DNA from 2 places in the Bacillus sp. NMTD17 genome. Region 1 is predicted to be linked to the other one. Evidence: predicted binding sites of a transcription regulator. Region 1 holds the regulator's gene; the other holds the start of a gene.
What was found. The regulator LexA, encoded in region 1, represses DNA repair genes until DNA is damaged. The targets are predictions, from matches to a motif close to CGAACATATGTTCG.
Positions count from the first base shown of each region.

Region 1 (7,461 bases):
TTGTCTTGAGGGAGGAAAAGGTGCGAGTGTTCAATATGTCAGCCCATCTGATAATAGGGGAGCAGGCTCATGGGTTGGACACCAGATCAGCGGTTATCCTGATGGGAAAAGAATTTTATTTATTGTGAAATAAAACTGGAAGAGAGGCACCTGTGAGTAGGTGCCTTTTTTGTTGATGATCAGAGCGTATTGGAGCTAGCAGGGACAAAAGATTCAGTGGTACAATGGATCTATAAGGTACAAAGACTGACAAGAAGAAAATGTGAAGGGACATATGCTTATGGATAAGAACCGTGCATTATACGATTTTTTCATGCAACATGCAGAGAAACTGACTGAAACTTGGTATGAATCAATTGAGGATAATGATCCAGAATCAATATATCGTTCAACAGATTCCAGCATCATAGCAGAGCTGAAACGGCAAAATCAAGATTATTACCAGCATTTTATACGTGCTCTTATTGAAGACAAGACGTATTTACATACTGAGTTTATAAAGTGGTCTGAAGACTTAGCCAGTGACCCGAAGCATTTAAACACACCATTAGATTATGTTGTGAGAGAATACATGTCCAATCAAAGAGTGGTCCTTCATTACTTAAAAGAATTTATTAAGCAGCGTCAAGATGAAATTGATATTGACCGCATCTTTTATTGGTATGATTTAATTTCAGAGGCGTTTAATATTTCAATTCATGTGTTCATCCAGCAATATGTGAAAAATACAACGAAGAAACTCGTGGCACAAAGAGACATGATTTACGAGCTGAGCTCACCTGTCATTGTCTTAAAAAATCATATTGCGTTATTGCCGTTAGTAGGTGACATTGATACAGCGAGAGCAAAGATGATTTTAGAAAATACGCTGAAACAGTGCTCGCAAAAAGGCGTACAGCATTTATGTATTGATTTATCGGGCGTTGTCATTATTGATACAATGGTGGCTCATCAAATCTTTGATCTTGTCACATCACTTCGGTTAATTGGAGTAGAGACGACCATTTCAGGAATCAGACCAGAAATTGCCCAAACAGCCGTGCAGCTTGGGCTTCCTTTTAATGAATTTCGCACGGCATCATCACTTGCTCACGCGCTGGATCGCATGACTGAATTTTCTCCAATATAAAAACCAGGCCGATTGAATGGCCTGGTTTCTTATTTAGATGACAGCGTCAATTTTTGTGACTTTCCAATCTTTTTGTACTTTTTCGTACGTAACAGTTCGTTTTACTTTGCGTCCATCAAGTGTTGGGACGGTGAATTCATATGTGCGGACCGTTTGTTTTTTAGAGACAAGTTTAGGTGTGGCTTTATCCCAATTAAGCATGTTGTCTCCGTCACCGACTGGAACAGCCATTTTTCCTTTATGAACAATGAACTGGTAGTCTTTTAAACCTTGATTGATGGCATCTTTTGTGAAAACTTGAGATAGGTAGCTGTTTAGTTTTTTCTTTGTATCAAATGTTTTAGAAAGATAGTTGTATGTCATGTCTTTATAGCTAAATGATTTTAATTTGTAATCGGAATGTTCATTAATTTTGTAGCCTGACATCGCACTCCAAAAGTGTTCTCGTGCGTCAAGGGCAATATGTAACGCTTCTTTATTTGTCAAAGCGGCTGGTTTTTTAGAAGCGGCCAATGTTGTAGATTGTAATGACATCATAAGCATAATAGCAGTTAATAAAACGAATAATTTTTTCAAGGCGATTGCCTCCTTTTCTCAATGAAAACTTCTTATGTTACAAATGTTACAACAATTACAGTGATATTACAAGTATTAAATCTAAATGTTTTTTATTTCTTTTCTTTCTATATATATAACGTTTGAGGGAGACAAAAAGTTTTCATTTTTTTATTTTTTCTTTATATCTACTATTTAACCGTTCTAAAGAAGAACAAAACGTTTTTTGGAAAAATTTTTGTTTGGACGTTCAACACGCTTTTTCATTTATGACATATACTATCGTGATGAATGTCTAAGAAAGTGGTGTTGAATATGTATTATCCGTATGAAGGTATGTGGAATGGTTACTCATATGACAGGCAGATGCAAGGATGGCCATCACTCCCTATTCCTCAAGTTGGAGGATTTCCAGGGTTTCCAATCGGAGGAGGAGGCACTGGACCCGGATCAAGCGGATCAGCTCCGCCAGCTCCGCCGCAGCATATCATTTCGCAGTATCAGCAAGCATTATCACAGCCTCAAAGCATGCAGTCACTTATTTCAGGGCAAACAGGTGGAGGCCAGCAATCTGTTCAATTTGCAGCGGGATGTAATAGAAGATGGACGATTGTGTTCATGAGAAACGGTCAAGTGTTTTTAATGTATGTCCTATCCTCACAGCCTTTCGGGAGAACAACTGGCTTTATTTGGCCAAACTTTACATTTGGTTCCTTCCCAAGCTCGCGTATTCTAGCATATTCTTGTTCATAAAAGAAAAAGCCGGTTCTCATCAGCAGCTGATGAAATACCGGCTTTTTTTAGTGAATATTTCTAAATACGCCAATCACTTTACCTAGTATACTTACATTCTGTAAAATAATCGGTTCCATAGATGGGTTCTCTGGCTGTAATCTAAAGTGTGTATCTTCTTTATAGAAACGTTTCACTGTCGCTTCATCTTCCTCTGTCATGGCGACGACAATATCTCCATTGTTAGCGGTGCTTTGCTGACGCACAATGACATAGTCCTTGTCCAAAATTCCTGCATCAATCATACTTTCTCCCATAATTTCAAGCATAAATACTTGTTCATCTGGTGCTGCAAAAGTCTCTGGAAGAGGGAAGTATTCTTCTACATTCTCAACAGCCGTAATAGGCAGGCCTGCTGTTACTTTTCCGATGACTGGTACGTTCATTACAGCACTCTTAGGAATATTCATTTCCTCTTCATCTAGTACTTCGATCGCTCTAGGTTTTGTTGGGTCTCTTCTAATTAAGCCCTTTGTTTCTAGTCTAGCTAAATGTCCATGAACCGTTGAACTGGATGCTAGACCGACAGCTTCTCCAATTTCACGAACGGATGGGGGATAGCCCTTACTTTTTACTTCTTCTTTGATGAATGTCAGGATATCGAGTTGTCTTTTTGATAGCTTCGTCATCTTTTGCACCTCAAAACGTCAATTTTAAAGAAATTATAGCATGTTTTTCCTAACAGTACAAACATAGGTTCGAAAAAAACGTTTGACAGAAACGTTTGTTCGTATTTATAATGAGTGACAGAAAGAGCGAACACATATTCTGTTAGGAGAGATGACATTATGAGGTTAAAAGAATCTATTATTTTTATTGGGGTATTCTCATTCATCGTTGGCATATTTCTCTCACTTATTGCAGTCACAAGCCATAATGATCCAAATCAGTATGTTAAAATAGAGGTTCAATCAGGTGATACTCTTTGGGGGTTAGCTGATCAAGTAAACGACAGCAAATCAATCGACAAAAATGCGTTTATTGACTGGGTCACTCAGCACAATGATCTTGCTTCAACGGAAATCCAGCCTGGTGACATTCTTGTCATACCAGTCAAAAAAGAGCATCCAGTCGTATATCAACTTGCAACAGTACAATAGAAAGGTCGATTGAAGTCATGAATGCAATCATCTATGCGAGAGTAAGCACTGTCAAAGAAGAGCAGGAAACCTCGCTGAAGAGACAAGAAGAAGAACTGCTGGCTTTAGCTGCTATGCACAAGATGAATGTGGTGAAAGTCATCAAAGAAAAAGCAAGCGGATATGATCTAGATCGTGATGGTGTGTTTGATATGCTAGCTACACTAAAAGAAGAGTCAATTGATGCCGTTCTTATCCAGGATGAAACGCGTCTCGGAAGAGGACAAGCAAAAATTGCGCTTCTTCATTGTCTTTTTAAAGAGAACGTAAAGGTGTACAGTACGTTTCATAGAGGCGAGCTTGAGCTTTCAGAAGCAGATGAAATGGTTATTGAGATCGTAGGAGTAGTTGAAGAGTATCAACGAAAAATTCATAACCTGAAAATCAAGCGGGGAATGAGAAGAGCTGTTGAGCGCGGGTATCAGCCCGAACTGAATTTAAAACAGCAGGATCATGCGCCTGGCCGTGAGCGTATTGAAGTGCCGATTTCAGAAATTGTTCGATTAAGAAAAAACAACATGACATTCGCAGAAATTGCAGCAACTCTTCAGGCACTAGGTTTTGACATTTCAAAAGCAACGGTCCATAGAAGGTATCAAGAATATGAAAAAGGTCTGACCACCTAAAGCTTGATTTGTTGTCAAAGTGATTGATATTTAGTAGTATGTAGAGAAAATGTTTTAAAGGAGTTTGTCATGATTTCTAAAAAGCAGCTTGCAAGAATCAATGAGCTTTCAAAAAAGTCGAAAGAGACCGGTTTATCAGACGCTGAAAAAACAGAACAAAAGCTATTGAGAGAAGAGTATTTAAAAGCTTTTCGTTCTTCTATGAAAAATACACTTAAAACCGTGAAAATCGTTGATCCTGAAGGAAACGATGTCACACCAGAAAAATTAAAAAGAGAAAGAGATCAAAACCTTCACTAAGTCTGTGATTTCTTAAATTTTGAAAAGATGGGAAGTATATTCTCATCTTTTTTCATATTTGCATAACTTTTTAGGTGATCGATAAACTAAATGTGACAAAATCACTCTTTTTCAGCGTGAAATAGTTGTGAAAAAAGGACAGTAGATTTATGATAATGGTGTACACAAGATACGGAAGGGGATTTATATGGAAACGATTGAATTGAAATCTATTGCAACAATACGTACTCTCTCCATAGACGCAATTGAAAAAGCGAATTCCGGTCACCCTGGAATGCCAATGGGTGCTGCACCAATGGCATACGCTTTATGGACGAATCACTTAAACGTAAGTCCGCAAAACCCTAATTGGTTTAACAGAGACCGTTTTGTTTTATCTGCGGGGCATGGTTCTATGCTTCTATATAGCATGCTTCATTTAAGCGGATACAACCTGAGCATCGATGATCTAAAACAATTCCGCCAATGGGGTAGCAAAACACCTGGACATCCTGAATTTGGACACACAGAGGGCGTAGATGCCACAACAGGTCCTTTAGGGCAGGGGATTGCCATGGCAGTTGGTATGGCACTTGCAGAAAGACATCTTGCGGAAACGTATAACAAAGACAACTTTGATGTTGTAGATCACTATACATACAGCATTTGCGGAGATGGGGACTTAATGGAGGGAATTTCCTCTGAAGCTGCTTCACTTGCTGGTCATTTAGGCTTAGGCCGTTTAATTGTTCTTTATGATTCAAATGATATTTCCTTAGATGGCGACCTAGATCGTTCATTCTCTGAAAATGTGAAGAATCGTTTTGAAGCGATGAACTGGGAAGTTCTCTATGTGAAAGACGGCAACAACATTGAAGAAGTGACGGCTGCTATCGAAAAGGCGAAACAAAGTACAGACAGACCTACATTGATTGAAGTGAAAACAACGATTGGTTTCGGATCGCCTAACCGTGCAGGAACGTCTGGTGTGCATGGTGCACCGCTTGGCAGCGATGAAGCCAAGCTGACGAAGGAAGCTTACTCTTGGACGTTTGAAGAAGATTTCCATGTACCTTCTGAAGTGTACGATCATTTCAAAGAAGCTGTAAAAGACGCTGGTCAGAAAAAAGAAGCAGCTTGGAATGAACTATTTGAACAATATGAAAAAGAATACCCTGAGCTTGCAGCTCAACTGAAGCTTGCGATTGAAGGAAAGCTTCCTGAGAATTGGGATCAAGAGGTTCCTGTTTATGAAGCAGGTTCAAGTCTTGCCTCCCGCGCTTCTTCAGGCGAAGTATTAAATGGCATTGCGAAGCAAGTACCTTTCTTTATTGGTGGGTCTGCTGACCTTGCAGGTTCAAACAAAACAACGATTAAAAACACAGACGATTTTGGTAAAGATAATTATGCCGGCAAGAATATTTGGTTCGGTGTCAGAGAATTTGCAATGGGTGCCGCGTTAAACGGTATGGCACTTCACGGCGGCCTTCGTGTATTCGGCGGAACGTTCTTTGTTTTCTCAGATTACTTAAGACCAGCTATTCGTCTTGCTGCCTTAATGGGACTTCCAGTCACATATGTTTTTACTCATGACAGTATCGCTGTTGGTGAAGATGGTCCGACACATGAGCCGGTTGAACAGCTTGCTTCATTACGTGCGATGCCTAATCTTTCAGTTATTCGCCCAGCGGATGGAAACGAAACAGCTGCAGCGTGGAAACTTGCGGTATCTTCAACGGATAAACCGACAGCACTAGTTCTGACTCGTCAAAACCTTCCAACGATTGACCAAGCACCAGAGAAGGCGTATGAGGGAGTAGAAAAAGGTGGATACGTCGTCGTTGAAGCTGCTGATGCACAGCCAGAAGCACTTCTACTCGCTTCTGGATCTGAAGTCGGTTTAGCGATTGAAGCGCAAAAAGCACTTGAAAAAGAAGGGATCCGCGCGTCTGTTGTCAGTCTTCCTGCATGGGATCGTTTCGATCAGCAGTCAGATGAATACAAAGAATCAGTCCTTCCTACAGCAGTGCGGGCTCGTATTGCGATTGAAATGGGAGCTTCACTTGGCTGGGAGCGTTACACTGGTCTTGATGGTGACGTGATTGCCATTGATAAATTTGGTGCTTCTGCACCAGGTGAAACCATTATTGAGAAATACGGATTTACTGTCAGCAATGTGGTCAGCCGTGTGAAAGCAAAGCTGAACAAATAATCAATCTCCAAGCATCATGCTTTTTTTCCATCTGTTTGCAGAGCATTTTCATCCGCTCTGCAAACTTTTTTCTTTTTTCTTGTTTTTTTGACAAAACTAGTTTCTTCTTGCTTCATATATAGACAATTCTTTCTTTCACATTTTTGTATAATACAAGCAATAAACGAGATTGACGAAATGTGAAAGGAAGGGATAGACATGGAACGCCATTATTATATTTATTGGATTGAGGATGAATTTGCACATCATTATTTTGGCAGAGAATCAATTTTGTTTCATTTGTTTGAGTCGTTACACTGGACGAACCGCACGGAAGATGAATTGGTGATGCTTGTGAAACAAGTGGATTACGTGACGAAACGAATCCCTGCTTTTCATATGCACCAGCGATTAATGAACAACTTAACGAACATTCACTATACACAAATTGGCTCGATATACAGCGCTTCCTTACCTGATGGAAAAGGAACGGCTGCATTTATTATAAAAGACCGTTATATCCAAATGTCTGCCACCGGCAGTTACGAGGCAGAAGCGGTGTTTTTTGAAGTGCTGAGAAAAATTAGTCCTTGCTTTCTTGCGATGGACTTCGGTTCAAAGAAGCACGGGTGGCTCAATCCGGTAAAAGTGAGGAATTTTGTTTAAAAAAATAAAATTGAACGTGAAATGTTGTATAATAGCCTTTTGTTTAGTACACTTTATACGAGACAACATGAAGGAGGAAGAATT
Region 1 is NZ_PVRH01000002.1:30,034-37,494, reverse strand. Features, by position in the region: gene C6347_RS05320 (NucA/NucB deoxyribonuclease domain-containing protein) at 1-133, shown strand, start outside; gene C6347_RS05315 (STAS domain-containing protein) at 281-1,129, shown strand; gene C6347_RS05310 (IseA DL-endopeptidase inhibitor family protein) at 1,163-1,705, opposite strand; gene C6347_RS05305 (hypothetical protein) at 2,000-2,437, shown strand; gene lexA (transcriptional repressor LexA) at 2,485-3,105, opposite strand; gene yneA (cell division suppressor protein YneA) at 3,265-3,576, shown strand; gene C6347_RS05290 (YneB family resolvase-like protein) at 3,594-4,241, shown strand; gene C6347_RS05285 (DUF896 domain-containing protein) at 4,311-4,541, shown strand; gene tkt (transketolase) at 4,729-6,732, shown strand; gene sirA (sporulation inhibitor of replication protein SirA) at 6,931-7,377, shown strand.

Region 2 (7,461 bases), on a different contig from region 1:
CATGTCGATGCCGTAATGTGTACATACTGCCTCAAGAAGCTGAGGATAGTATTGTGAGCTTTGCGGCTCCCATGGGGCAATAGCATGCTGTCGTAACGTCAAATCCTTATTAGGAATGACGAGCTCAGGGTCAACTTCTAGTTTAGAGCCAAGCCCATCACAGCTCGGGCAGGCACCGAAAGGACTATTAAATGAAAACATTCTCGGCTCAAGCTCACCAATAGAGAATCCGCAGTGCGGACAAGCATGATGTTCACTGAATAACAGCTCTTCTTGTCCAATCACGTCAATCATCACACGGCCTTCACCTAGTCGCAGCGCCGTTTCAAGGGAGTCAGACAGCCGAGCCGCAACGCCTTCCTTCACCACGATTCGGTCAATCACGACTTCAATGGAATGCTTCTTGTTCTTTTCAAGCTCGATCTCTTCTGACAGATCTTCCATCTCTCCGTCGACTCTTACTCGAACATAGCCCTGCTTTCGAATTTGATCAAGTACTTTGACATGTGTTCCTTTGCGGCCAGATACAACCGGAGCAAGCACTTGCAATTTCGTTCTTTCTGGATATTCTAAAATACGATCTGTCATCTGCTCAATCGTTTGGGACGTAATTTCAATTCCATGTATCGGACAAATAGGTTTCCCGACTCGAGCATACAAGAGACGTAAATAATCATAGATTTCAGTAACGGTTCCAACCGTTGATCTAGGGTTCCGGCTCGTCGTCTTCTGGTCAATACTAATCGCCGGGGAAAGACCTTCAATGGCATCTACATCCGGTTTATCCATTTGACCGAGAAATTGGCGCGCATACGCTGAAAGAGATTCAACGTACCTGCGCTGACCCTCTGCATAAATGGTATCAAAGGCAAGAGACGATTTTCCTGAACCAGATAAACCCGTGATGACCACTAGCTGGTCACGCGGGATATTCACATCAATATTTTTAAGGTTGTGGGCTCTAGCACCTTTCACCTCTATTCGTTCCATAGCCATCAGGCAATCATCCTTCCGCTTTTAGCTCTAGCAATAGATCTCTTAATTCTGCTGCTTTTTCAAAATCAAGCGCTTTTGCTGCATCTTTCATTTCCATCTCGACCTTTTCGATCACTTTTTCTCGTTCTTTTTTGCTCATTTTTGACAGCTTTGGTGCTGCATTTGTTTCATATTCTTCCGATTCCTCATGTATCTTTGTTGCCTTAATGGCATCTCTGATTTTCTTATGGATGGTTTGCGGAGTAATCCCAAATTTCTCATTATACGCCTCTTGCTGCTCTCGTCTGCGCTTCGTTTCTTGAATCGCAATATCCATTGATTTGGTCATTTTATCTGCATACATAATGACCCGGCCTTCTGAATTTCTCGCTGCACGGCCAATCGTCTGGATGAGGGATCTTTCAGAGCGTAAAAAGCCTTCTTTATCCGCATCTAAAATCGTCACGAGCGACACCTCTGGAATATCCAGTCCTTCACGAAGAAGGTTGATTCCCACAAGCACATCATATTTTCCGAGACGTAAATCTCGAATAATCTCAATCCGCTCAAGGGTTTTAATTTCTGAATGCAGATAATTGACCTTGATTCCGATCTCTTTTAAGTAATCTGTGAGATCCTCAGACATTTTCTTCGTCAGCGTAGTCACGAGCACACGCTCATTTTTCTCAATCCGAGCATGAATTTCTCCAATTAAGTCATCAATTTGACCTTCAATCGGACGCACTTCAATGATTGGATCAAGTAAACCTGTTGGACGAATAATTTGTTCCACAACCTCTGGGGTTTTCTCAAGCTCATAAGGACCAGGAGTGGCAGATACATGCACAATATGGTTGATATGCTTTTCAAACTCATCAAAGGTGAGCGGTCTGTTATCAAGTGCTGAAGGCAGACGGAATCCGTGATCAACCAACACTTGCTTTCTTGCTTGGTCCCCGTTGTACATCGCGCGGATTTGCGGGATCGTCACGTGTGACTCATCGACAACAATCATAAAATCATCTGGGAAATAATCAAGCAATGTGTAAGGTGTTGAACCAGGAGGGCGCAAGGTCAGATGCCTTGAGTAGTTCTCGATTCCTGAACAAAAGCCCATTTCTCTCATCATCTCAAGGTCATATCTTGTCCGCTGCTCAAGGCGCTGCGCTTCTAGCAATTTTCCATTATCTCGAAGCTTTTCGAGCTGCTCCTCAAGCTCTTGTTCAATATTAATAATTGCTTTTTCCATTTTTTCTTCTCTTGTGACGAAGTGAGATGCTGGGAAAATAGCCACATGTTCACGATCACCGAGTATTTCTCCAGTCAGTGCATCCACTTCACGAATACGTTCAATTTCATCACCGAAAAACTCCACTCTGATACAATGCTCATCACGTGAAGCAGGAAAAATTTCAACGACGTCTCCTCGTACTCTGAAGGTTCCGCGCTGAAAATCTATATCATTACGAGAATACTGAATGTCCACCAGCTTACGAAGAAGCTGATTGCGTTCAATCTCCATTTCAGTACGTAAAGACAGCACAAGCTCTCGGTATTCTTCTGGCGAACCTAAGCCATAAATACAGGACACACTGGCAATGATGATGACATCTCTCCGCTCAAATAACGAGGAAGTAGCGGAGTGTCTCAGCTTATCAATCTCATCATTGATGCTGGCATCCTTTTCAATAAATGTATCAGTCTGAGGCACATACGCCTCTGGCTGGTAATAATCATAGTAACTCACAAAATATTCGACAGCATTATTCGGAAAGAATTCCTTGAACTCGCTGTATAGCTGACCGGCAAGTGTCTTGTTATGCGCAATGACAAGTGTCGGTTTGTTCACTTCTTTGATCAGGTTGGATACAGTAAAGGTCTTTCCCGTACCTGTAGCACCTAACAGCGTTTGATGCTGTTTCCCCTGATGGATCCCCTCAACAAGCTTTTCAATCGCCTTCGGCTGATCTCCTTGGGGCTGATAGTTAGAAACTAATTCAAAGCGGTCACTCACATCAAAGCCTCCGTTTCGTTACGAAATCTATCTAATGAATATATTATCATAAAAGAACACAAAAATACGAACTAAAGTTCGGCTCTTACTTGATTTTTATTTCCAATACAGTCATACCCTCTCTTCAATGGCAAATAACCCTCTTACGAAAACCTTCCTTTCAGTATGGAACATTTTGGTGAGAGATATTCGATGAGCACAAAAAGAAAGCTGCACTCACTAGAATTCGTAAGCACAGCTTAAAAAACGTCACCTTTCGGCCTAGCACGCTCTTGATGATGACATCAATGATGTTTTTCAGCCTTTTCTCTTTTTTCAATTTCTTTTTTAGCCATATATAATGCCCCAGCTACTAAAGAAATTATATCTAATCCCACAATAAAGTAGGTTTCTGTATAGCCCTTCATGTACGAGGCAAATAAAAGCGCTGCTGTTAATGCAATGCCCACATAATGATTATAAGTAACCTTTGAAAATAAAATAACGAGCAGGAAAGGAAAAACAAGTGCAAATATGGCTTTTGTAATCACAAAAACCCTCCCTCTTCTTGGTCTACTTCCTTGATTATAGTAAAGATTGGCATATTGAACAATTCACAGTTCTCAATTTCACCTATTTTTCTTTCTGTTCGGAGACTTTTGTTATAGATATAGAAGGAAATTAGTGAGAATGTCCCCTTTGTAAAGATAGGTCTTTCCGTCTTTGACAGTAACATCCAATACATCCTATGATTAAAATGATAGTGCGCACTATCATTTTAAAAACTATAGAGAGATATACAAATCATTGGCTATTTGGATAAGGGGGCATTCCCATGTATTCAGTTTTATTTCATGCGGCTGAAGAATCCGCAGCACTCGCAGGGGCAAAAGGCCTGAATTTAATTAAATTAAACAATCACGGACTGCCAGTCCCAGATGGATTTATTATCAAAACCAACAGCTTTTCAAGCTTTCTTTCATATCACAACCTGCATCCAACTGAACAAAACCTTGCTCACAAAATCAAAGAAGCATCGTTTCCTTCTCAAATGGAAGCAGAACTCCTTTCGTCCTTTCAATCATTGCGGAAGACTTATCCCTCAGTTGCAGTTCGATCCTCTTCTGTTGCTGAAGATCTCGAAGGCGCCTCATTTGCAGGACAGTACGAGACCTATTTAAATATCAAAACAAATGAAGAATTCTTACAGGCTGTCAAAGAATGCTGGTCTTCTTATTTTGCAGCGAGAGTGACAGAATATAAGGAAGAGATGGATGAAAACGAGGAAGAGATGCCGCTCATGGCTGTTGTCGTTCAAGGATTGATCCATTCTGACGTCTCCGGAGTCATCTTTAGTGAGAATCCCGTATCGGGAAAAACAAATGAAATGATGCTGACAGCAAGCTACGGACTAGGAGAAGCAATCGTCTCCGGGCTTGTGACACCAGACACATTTATTGTAGACAAAGAGACACTTTCTATTGAAAAATCACTTGGAACGAAAGAGCTGCAAATTGTTCCTTATCAAGAGGGTGTCATAGAACAAGCAGTAACGGAGGAAAAGGCTGGGCAATTTTGCCTGAATGATGATCAATTAGAAGAAATGACGCAAATCACCAAACAAGTAGAAGCACTTTATGGACATGGAGTCGATATCGAATTTGGAATAACAAATGGCACATTTTATTTACTTCAAGCCAGGCCGATTACCGCAGCTCTCCCAAAAGCAGCAGATGAAACAGCAGGTGTTTCTTTTCAAATGCAGCCAGATGAGCTGCAGGATTTCTGGATCTCAATGGACGATCATATGCCGGGCCCAACAAGTCCTCTCTTCTCAAGTCTGATCATCCCAGCATTAAAAAGCGGAATGAAGAAAAATGGTGAAAAATATCAAGTACCTGATCTGAATATTAAAAATATCAAGCTTTATAGAGGCCACCTGTACTCAGCACCGTCACTGCCTGAAACGAGTGCAGAAGCTGCGCCAGTTTTTGATGAGCGCATATTTGAGTTATTTCCGCATTTAAGTGAACGTATGTATGAGATTTTAGAGGAAAATTTCTTTCCCTTTTACGAAAAAATCGATCGCCAAATGAAGGAACCTATGACCATTGAAGAAGCCATCATCGGCTTTGAAGAATTAAAGGCTTTTTATATACAAGCATATGATGATCATTTTGATATTGTCATACCACAAGTTATTCTATCAGCTATGATCGAAGACATGCTTGTGACATATACTGGTGATCAATCACAAGTGGTCCTGCTGCATGAGATGTTGATAGGCGTGATGAACAAATCTCTTGAAACAGACAAGAAGCTTTCTGATTTTGCAAAGAGTGTCCTTCAAGATCCTGAACTTCATCAAGCATTTATGAAGCATGAAAAGAACCCAGAGCTGCTTGATGCACTCAATCACTCGGAAAAAGGCAGACACTTCATTTTGGAATTAGAGGAGTTTCTTCAAGTCTATGGCTGGCGATCTGTTAAAAGTCATGACCTTACGGAAGAAACATGGGTGGAAAACCCTGAGTTTATACTAGATATCATCAGAAACAACATTCAATACCAATGTGATTTTGATGAAGAATTTGCACAAGCCGTCATCAAAAGACAAGAGACATATGAACATTTTATGAGCCAAGTGAAGGATGAAGCGTTTAAAACAAAATTTGAGACACTTTATCAATTTGCCCTACAGGCCGCTAATATCCGTGATGATCATCACTTCTACATTGATGCCATGTTAGATGCTAAAGCCAGAGTATATCTATTAAAAATTGGCGAACTTCTTGTACAAAAAGGAGCGATTCCTCATCAAGAAGATCTATGGTATCTCTACGATGAGGAGGTACACACAGCGCTCACAACGTCTACAACATTCGATACGGTCATTGCACAAAGAAAAATCGAAATGAAAGAAAATGAAGACATTCAACCACCAGCTTATATGGGCACCCCAACTGAAGCTGAATTACAGCAAGTGGAAAAAATGCTCGGTTCATTAAGAGAAAATGAAAATAACACAAACGATATGATCTATGGAATTGGCGCATCTAGCGGTATTGTTTCTGGAAGAGTAAAAGTCATTACATGTGCTGAGGAATTCTCACAATTTCAAAAGGATGATATTTTAGTTTGCAAAACAACCACACCTTTATGGACGAGCTTATTTAGAGATGCAAAAGCAGTCATAACCGATGCTGGAGGCATTTTGTCTCATTCAGCTATTATCGCTAGAGAGTATATGATGCCAGCTGTCCTAGGTACCCGAATAGCGACTGAAACACTTCAATCCGGTGACCTTGTGACAGTAGATGGTAGCAATGGACGCATTCAGATATTAAAACAGCATGCACGTGTCTAACTTTATCGTTTTGGGTCATATTGGCGGTCATAGGTTTTATCGGTATACTTACTTTGTTGCAAACACATTCATAACCTGAGGTGAGTATGCTTGTTAAAATCTACAAATCAACGAATCATTCGCGCAACAATGGATTTATTAACTGAAAAAGGCTATCAAAAAACCACAACCAAAGAAATAGCCACAAAAGCGAATGTCAGTGAAGCGACTATTTTTCGCAACTTTAAAAACAAACGCGGCGTCATTGCTGCCATTATGAAAATGAAATCAACACCGACGAAAACCTTAGAAGCAGAATTTAAAGGCGATTTATACACCGTTTTAAAGTTTCTCGGTTCCTATTTCCTTGAAGATTTAACTTCAAAAAAAGAATTTATTTATATCAGCATGCGAGAACCGGCTATGTTTAAAGATTTGACCAGTCATGAAAAAATTTATCCTCAAGAACTAAGGGAAATGCTGATACAATATTTCAAAAAGATGAGTGCTCAGCATCATGTCTTAAAAGGAAAAGAAGACATTTATGCAGACATTTTCATTAGTACGTATTTCGGTTTTTTTATTCAGCAGCTAGAGCAAGACTTTCAACTCGTTTTAACACAAAAAGATGATTTTATTGAGACATACACACACATTTTCATGAGAGGAATTTCTCCCGCTTAAAGGGTGGAATTCTTCTTTTTTACAAAAGGTGGTATACACATTGAGGTTACAAAAAGAGAGCTTGATCATCTATTCTTTGTTACTTGGAGCTATACTAGTTCCGGTCAACTCAACGATGATCGCAGTCGCTCTATCATCCATATCAACTTATTATGATCAATCCATTTCAAACATTACTTGGGTTGTCACAATTTATCTTATTGTCATGGCGGTCACTCAGCCTATCGCTGGTAAGTTAGGAGATATATACGGACACCGCCGCATGTATTTAACCGGAGTAACACTCTTTTTAATCGGCTCGATTGGCTGTGCTTTAGCACCTAATCTAGCATTTCTCATCATCTTTCGATCCATTCAAGCAGCTGGCGGGGCTATTTTAACACCGAATAGCATTGCATTGATTCGTGCAACAGTATCACCCGAAAAACTGTCTAAAACAATGGGTTACTTTGGATTTGGTGCT
Region 2 is NZ_PVRH01000001.1:564,707-572,167, reverse strand. Features, by position in the region: gene uvrA (excinuclease ABC subunit UvrA) at 1-996, opposite strand, end outside; gene uvrB (excinuclease ABC subunit UvrB) at 1,004-2,989, opposite strand; gene C6347_RS02820 (CsbA family protein) at 3,274-3,519, opposite strand; gene C6347_RS02810 (PEP/pyruvate-binding domain-containing protein) at 3,804-6,335, shown strand; gene C6347_RS02805 (TetR/AcrR family transcriptional regulator) at 6,426-6,998, shown strand; gene C6347_RS02800 (MFS transporter) at 7,039-7,461, shown strand, end outside.
Region 2: the regulator LexA is predicted to act here: its motif matches at 3,057-3,070, upstream of uvrB (excinuclease ABC subunit UvrB).